Regions from separate parts of the Exiguobacterium sp. ZWU0009 genome, predicted to be linked through region 1. Evidence: riboswitches for the same ligand, from Rfam matches in the RefSeq annotation. Region 1 holds a riboswitch; the other holds the start of a gene.
What was found. Region 1 has a riboswitch for FMN ahead of L985_RS12920 (ECF transporter S component). Riboswitches for the same ligand answer to the same signal wherever they lie in the genome.
Positions count from the first base shown of each region.

Region 2: another riboswitch for FMN. It lies ahead of ribD (bifunctional diaminohydroxyphosphoribosylaminopyrimidine deaminase/5-amino-6-(5-phosphoribosylamino)uracil reductase RibD); the one in region 1 lies ahead of L985_RS12920 (ECF transporter S component).

Region 1 covers NZ_CP018057.1:2,477,703-2,481,231, forward strand. Annotated here, with positions in the region: gene L985_RS12910 (NAD-dependent epimerase/dehydratase family protein) at 1-715, opposite strand, end outside; gene L985_RS12915 (HesB/IscA family protein) at 832-1,182, opposite strand; FMN riboswitch at 1,294-1,436, shown strand; gene L985_RS12920 (ECF transporter S component) at 1,592-2,158, shown strand; gene L985_RS12925 (YuzB family protein) at 2,235-2,468, opposite strand; gene L985_RS12930 (NAD(P)/FAD-dependent oxidoreductase) at 2,561-3,529, shown strand, end outside.
Region 2 covers NZ_CP018057.1:2,924,091-2,927,619, forward strand. Annotated here, with positions in the region: gene ribE (riboflavin synthase) at 1-355, opposite strand, end outside; gene ribD (bifunctional diaminohydroxyphosphoribosylaminopyrimidine deaminase/5-amino-6-(5-phosphoribosylamino)uracil reductase RibD) at 340-1,380, opposite strand; FMN riboswitch at 1,541-1,685, opposite strand; gene L985_RS15070 (M20 family metallopeptidase) at 1,869-3,074, opposite strand; gene L985_RS15075 (MetQ/NlpA family ABC transporter substrate-binding protein) at 3,097-3,529, opposite strand, start outside.

The DNA.
Region 1 (3,529 bases):
GTTGACTTGTCGTTCCCGCAACGCGGTCGATTTTATCCAATAGGTCTTGAATCGATAAGACACCGTCACTTGCAGCATTGATCGGTCCCGTCAGTTCCGAGCGACCACACCACTCAAGAAAGGCAGCGGCTTCGTAACTTGAGATATAACCCATCTTTGCGTATGTGTTTTCAGCAACGATCGGACGGCTGCCAAGCGCCCGCTTGATATGAAAGACAAGTCGCTCCGTATAGTCATCGGGTCCGAGAACAACCGGGAAACGGACGGCAACGACTGGGAATGTCGCCCGTTGGAAGAAATAACTCTCCGCTTGGCGTTTCCCTTCGCCATATCCATGTTCCTTCTCAAGGTCATATTTCCCGGGAAACGGATTGTAGGCACGCTCGGTGATATTCGCACCACCGTCTTCATAGACAGACATCGTCGAAGTCAACACGTAGCGTCCGACTTTTCCTTCAAACGCGTCGACCGCGAGCTTTGCTTGATACGGCGTGAAACAGATATTGTCATAAATGACATCCCAGTGCTGTTGGCTCAAGTCCTTCATCGTACTACTCGACGTCCGATCCCCTTTAAAGAATGTCAAGCCCTTTGCGACCGGTGGAGTATGCTCACCGCGTGTGACGATCGTCACATCATCCCCCGAATCGGCTAACCGAATCGCTAAGCGTCGTCCGAAATAGCGTGTTCCCCCGAAGATCAATACTTTTCTCATCTTGAAGCCCTCCCTTTTCGTAGTAGCATTCACTCTCTTAATATTTCGAGTCAATGGAACAGGTCTCCTGTAGAAGGCAATAAAAAAATCGTGGACATCGTCCACGATTGGATTCATTAACAGCCACCCGGTGTCCCGGCATTCGTTGCCGTCCGGAACGATGTCCCGCAACCGCATGTTGCGATAGCATTCGGATTCGTGATCGTAAATCCGCCGCCGAGCATCGACTGCTTATAATCGATTTCCAGTCCTTTGACGACCGGATAATCTTTTTCGTCCACGATGACGGTCACGCCGTGCTGTTCGAAAACGAGATCCGTTTCTTTCTGTTGATCGAATCCCATTCCGTACGACAGACCACTACATCCACCACCTTGGACGAGCATCCGAAGATTCCGTTCATCTGCTGGTGCCTGCGCCATCATGTCCTGGACTTGTAACGCTGCTGCCTCCGTTAAATGGATCATGTCATCACCTTCCTTTTCTTTAGTATACGCAACTTTTGGGCGAATCGAAACCTAGTTGCTTGAAACTATCTTGAATTCGTTGTATAAATGGTATGTACAATAAAATAATCGTTCCATCTTCAGGGCAGGGTGAAATTCCCGACCGGCGGTAAACAACTCTTCTTGAGTTGAAGCCCGCGAGCGAATAGGGCGCTATTTGCTGATTCTGTGTAATTCAGGAGCCGACAGTATAGTCTGGATGGGAGAAGATGGCGGCATGAGTTTGAATTTGATCGATTTTTGCAACAATCGATTAGGTTTATTTAATGCGGACTTCTCCCCTGTTGATCTCATCAATAGGGGTTTCTTTATGGTCGCAGTCATGCCAATACTTCATCGAGAGGAACGAGCAAAAGGAGACAATACTCGTATGAAACGCACACAAAAAATGGTCACTCTGTCAATGTTAGGTTCAATCTCGTTTGTTCTTATGCTAATCAATTTTCCACTACCGTTCTTACCGAACTATCTGAAGATCGACTTCAGTGATGTTCCTGCTCTCGTCGCAGCGATCATGTTCTCACCGGTTGCAGGCGTCATCGTCGAAGCATTGAAGAACGTGTTGTACTATATCTTCCGCGGAAGTGGTGTTCCGGTCGGAGAATTCGCGAACTTTGCTGCAGGCGTCGCATTCGTACTTCCTGTCAGCTGGTTCTACCACAAAAAGAAATCAACACAAGGTCTCGCAACTGGCCTCGTCGCTGGTACGATCACGATGGCACTTGGTCTTGCGATCCTCAACTATATCTTGATCCTGCCAGCGTATGCATGGTTCCTCGGTATGGACTACATGGCGGATCCAGCTGTCAAATGGACAGCGATCACAGCCGGTATCTTACCGTTTAACGTTATCAAGGCGTTGTTCATCTCGGCACTCTTCATTCCACTGTTCTTGAAACTAAGACCATGGATGATGCGCCGTCAACAATCTGCCTGATCCGAAAAGCTGCGCCCGCTGACGGACACGAATCCCCTCGTTCAGATGAACGAGGGGATTTTTTGGCTGTCTTTGTTTACAGCTCGTTCTCTTCGATTTTCAGGTAAATCTTCTCGAGCAACTCTTCCGGTGTTTCGCCTACGACGGTCTCACCATCGACGAGACAAAAATGATCGAGCGAACAAATGCCACAATAGCCTAGGCAACCGTATTCGACGACATCGACATTCGGGTCACGTTCGAGTTGCTCCATGACGACCTGTGTACCAGCTGCTAAGTTACTGATACAAAATTCAATAATCGGATTCACTTTTTTTCCTCCTTCAAGCAGGAAACGACCTGCCTCATGTCGTATTATACAAGGTCAGACTGATTTAGGGGAACTAAGGGGGATTTTACGTTATGAAGCAATTGGTCGTACTCGGCGGAGGATATGGTGGAATGCGGATTTGTGAGCGGTTCAAGGACGAGGAAGTTGCCGTCACGCTCGTCGACCGTCTACCATACCACGCACTCAAAACGGAATATTACGCACTCGCAGCAGGTACATTATCAGATCGGGATGTCCGGATTGAATTTCCGGAGGGGAAACATCTTACTTATAAATATGGACATGTCATCAAAATCTCACCGGAGACGAATACGGTCCACCTGCAGGACGGATCAGAATTATTTTATGATGACTTGATCATCGCTCTCGGTTGTGAGGATAAATACCACAACATTCCGGGTGCTCAAGAGTTTACATACAGCATCCAGACACTTGAAGAATCAAGGAAGACACAGCAAGCAATTTGCGGTCTGTCACCGGGATCCGTCGTCTCGATCGTCGGTGCTGGTCTATCTGGTGTTGAACTTGCCAGTGAACTGCATGAGAGCCGGAAAGATTTAACGATCCGTCTGTTCGACCGCGGACCATCCGTCTTGTCGTTCTTATCGGACAAAGTCTCATCTTACGTTCAAGAATGGTTCGAGGAGCATGACGTAGAGGTCATCAATAATTCGAACGTCACGCTCGTCACGGCGGACGACGTGCGAAATGGCGACGATACGTATCCATCCGACTTAACGATTTGGACGGCAGGTACGCAGCCGGTCAAGGTCGTTCGTGATCTCGGCTTTGCTGCAGACAGTGGCGGTCGGATCAAATTGACGGCACATCATCACGTACCGGAATACGATAATGTCTTTGTCATCGGCGATTGTGCCAGCTTGCCGTATGCACCAAGTGGTCAACTTGCAGAACATCAAGCAGAACAAGTCGTTGACGTCTTGCAAGCGAAATGGCAAGGGAAGAAATTGCCGAAGCTGCCAGAAATCAAACTGCGTGGGATGCTCGGCTCGCTCGGAAAATCAGATGGTTTTGGGATC
Region 2 (3,529 bases), 450 kb from region 1:
CCATCGCTTCTCCATCCGGTCGCCGACTAATCAGCCGTGCTGTGCCGTCGATATGTCCACTGACGAAATGACCGCCGAAGCGACCGTCTGCTGGCATCGCCCGTTCAAGTTGCAACGGGCTGCCGACCCGGTACGTGCCGAGGGCTGTTGACCGAATCGTGTCATGGACGGCATCGGCCGTAAAACCAGTCGGGCTCATCGACGTGACGGTCAAACAAATCCCGTCGACGGCGATGCTGTCACCAATCTTCGTTCCTTCGAGCACCCGGTGCGCTTCAATTTCAAGCGCTAATCCATTCGGTCGCGGAATCTTTCGTTTTAAGGTCCCGACTTCTTCAATCAATCCGGTGAACATGTCGTCTCCTCCTTTCGGATGTACGTCAGATGGAGATCCGGTCCGACCGTTTCGATTTGGTCGATTTGAAACCGATCTTCGATATCGTGTTGACTGTTCCAGGCATTGCCTTCAAAAATCGATGGGGCTTGATAGACTTCAAGCCGATCGACGAGATCCGCCTCAAGGAAAGCGGCTTGAATCGTTGGTCCACCTTCAATCAAGACACTGCGGATGTCTTGTTCGTATAAGCGTTTCAAAATCGCTTCTGGCGTCTCATATTCACCGACGAGGACTGTCACTTGATCATGACTGACCCGCGGAACACTCGTCAGCCAGTAGGTTGGATTTTTACCATCGTGGAAGACTTGCGCCGTCTCCGGGACCCGACCACGGCGATCGACGATTACTCGAATCGGTTCGATGCCTGACGCCGCGCGTAATGTCAGTGCCGGATCATCGATAAGGACCGTCTCACTGCCGACGAGGATTGCATCGTGGCGTCCGCGCAGGGCGCGACCGTTCTCGCGTGCTTCTTCTGACGTGATCCAGCGTTGTTCACCTGTCGCTGCGATCCCGTTCATCGTCTGAGCGATTTTGACGGTCACGGTCGGACGTTTTCGTTCGATCGTCTTCCAGAATTCCGTGTAGAGAGCTTCTGCCTCATGTCGTAACAAGCCGACCTCGACTTCGAGTCCCGCGTCTTGTAGGCGTTTGATTCCTGAACCGGCGACGATCGCATGTTTGTCTTCCGTTGCGACGAAGACCCGTTTGATTCCGGCTTGTAGAATCGCTTCCGTGCATGGTGGTGTCTTACCGTGATGATTGCACGGCTCAAGCGTCACGTAGAGATCAGCACCACGGGCGGCTTCTCCTGCCATTCGCAAGGCTTCGACTTCCGCGTGCGGACCACCGGCAAACCGATGTGCACCAAAGCCAATGATGCGTCCTTGTTTGACGATGACACAGCCGACACTTGGATTCGGACTTGTTTGTCCGTGTAACATATGTGCTAATTGCATGGCATAACTCATCATCTGTGACATCGCGTTCACTCCTTTCAAATGAAAAAAAGACGCCCCTTGAAAAAGGGGCGTCTGTATAGAAGGGTTCACGAAATACACGGTTCGCTCCCTGCATTTTTTCATGCAGAAAGAGACCGTCTCCTGAAAACATTTTTTCAGAAAACAGCTTGAATCGCGTCGTTTCGTTCTTCTCCCATCCGGACTTTACCGTCGGCCCTGGAATCTCACCAAGTCAGCCATGATGCGTACATCATGGGTCGCGGGCTCGTCGATCGATTGATCGCATCACCGCCGGTTGGGATTTTCACCCTACCCCGAAGAACTGGATTATTGAGTTATACAACTTTAGCCTAGCATATCTTTTTCAAGAAAACAAAGCGCAAATGCTTCTGTCTTGTCTCTTTTTTGATTTCGCTCCAGTTCTGTCATCTCTCACCAATTCGTCATCGACTACATCGCAAAAACGACTGGATCACCTGATAACAGTGTGTCCAGTCGTTGTTTTCCGCTTACAAATACCCGTTCTTCCGGTCGTGGAATTCTTGAGCAATCGCCCCGCGCGTCCGTTCATCCGCAAGGACACGAAGTGCTGTCCGAGCGAGGATTTTTGCCCCCGTGATTAATGCTTCATCTCCTGCTTCTGAACGTGCCGCTTCTTTGAACGCTTCCGTATGGGCGACGAGATCATCTGGTCCAATCTTGATATACGGATGGATTGTCGGGATGACTTGACTGATGTTACCGGCATCCGTCGAGCCAAGACCCGGGCGTTCGTCCAAGTGAACGATTTCGCCGAGCGCCTCTGCTTCTTCTTGGAACAGACGGTCGAACGCCCGGTTGAAGACGAGGTTATCGACTTCATTTTGGAAAGCGATGACGTCAAGCGTCGCCCCGGTCGCGAGTGCCGCGCCTTCAGCAACGGCTTTGACTTTTTCCGTGACGGCATTCAGTCGTTCCCGTGTCGTCGCCCGGATGAAGAAACGTGCTTTTGCGTATTCCGGGATGATGTTCGGTGCATCGCCACCATGCGTGATGATTCCGTGGATCCGGACATCGTCCGGTAACTGCTGACGTAAGGCATTGATGCCGTTGAAGAGTTGGATGACCGCGTCGAGAGCATTGATGCCTTCTTCCGGTGACGCCGCAGCATGCGCCGGACGACCAGTAAAGGCAAAGTCGAGCGGATCGACTGCAAGCGAAGAACCCGTGATCCGTGTTTGTCCGGACGGATGGACCATTAAGGCTGCATCGATTCCTTCCAGCAACTGATGTTTGACGAAACTACCTTTCGCACTACCGTTCGGTCCACCTTCTTCGGCCGGTGTTCCCAGCACGACGACACTTCCACCGACTTCATCGAGCACTTTACTAAGTGCGATCGCTGCCGCAACACTCGTCGTACCGATGATATTATGACCGCATGCGTGCCCGATGCCTGGCAACGCATCGTATTCTGCCAGAAAGGCAATCGTTGCGCCTGATCGGTCGCTCGACTTCTTCGCGAAAAATGCTGTATCGTGCCCCGCGACACCAAGTTCTACCGTAAATCCTTCAGCCGTCAGACGTTCCGCATGGAGCCGCGAAGCAAAGAATTCCTCGTTCCCGATTTCCGGTGTCGCATGAATCCGGTGACTCGTCTCAAGATACGATTCTCGTTTTTGTTCGATGTCTTGTTCAATCGTCTCTACCCATGTCGTGCGTACTGGTGTCGTCATATAGTCCACTCTCCTTTTGAATTTATTCGCCGATGTCGCTTAGTGGAACGAACGTCGGGATCGTACTACCTTTGTATTCTTTTTTGATGAAAGCCGCGACATCTTTTTGTTGGTAAAGCGACGCGATTTTTTTCAATTCTTTTTTGTTTTTGTCTTCCGTCCGTGTTGCGATGATATTGATGTATGGTTTTGCTGTCTCGTTCTCATGGACGATCGAGTCCTTGATGGGATTGAAGCCAGCGTCAACGGCAATGCCATTGTTGATGATTGATGCCGCGACGTCCGGTAAGACGCGTGGCGTTTGCCCGGCGACGATCGGGACGATTTTCAGTTTCTTCGGATTCCCGACGATCTTATCGACTGAACCGTTGCCGTCGAAGTCGTCCGGTAACTTGATCAGACCGGCTTCTTGCAGTAACAAGAGGGCGCGCCCCATGTTCGTCGCTTCGTTCGGA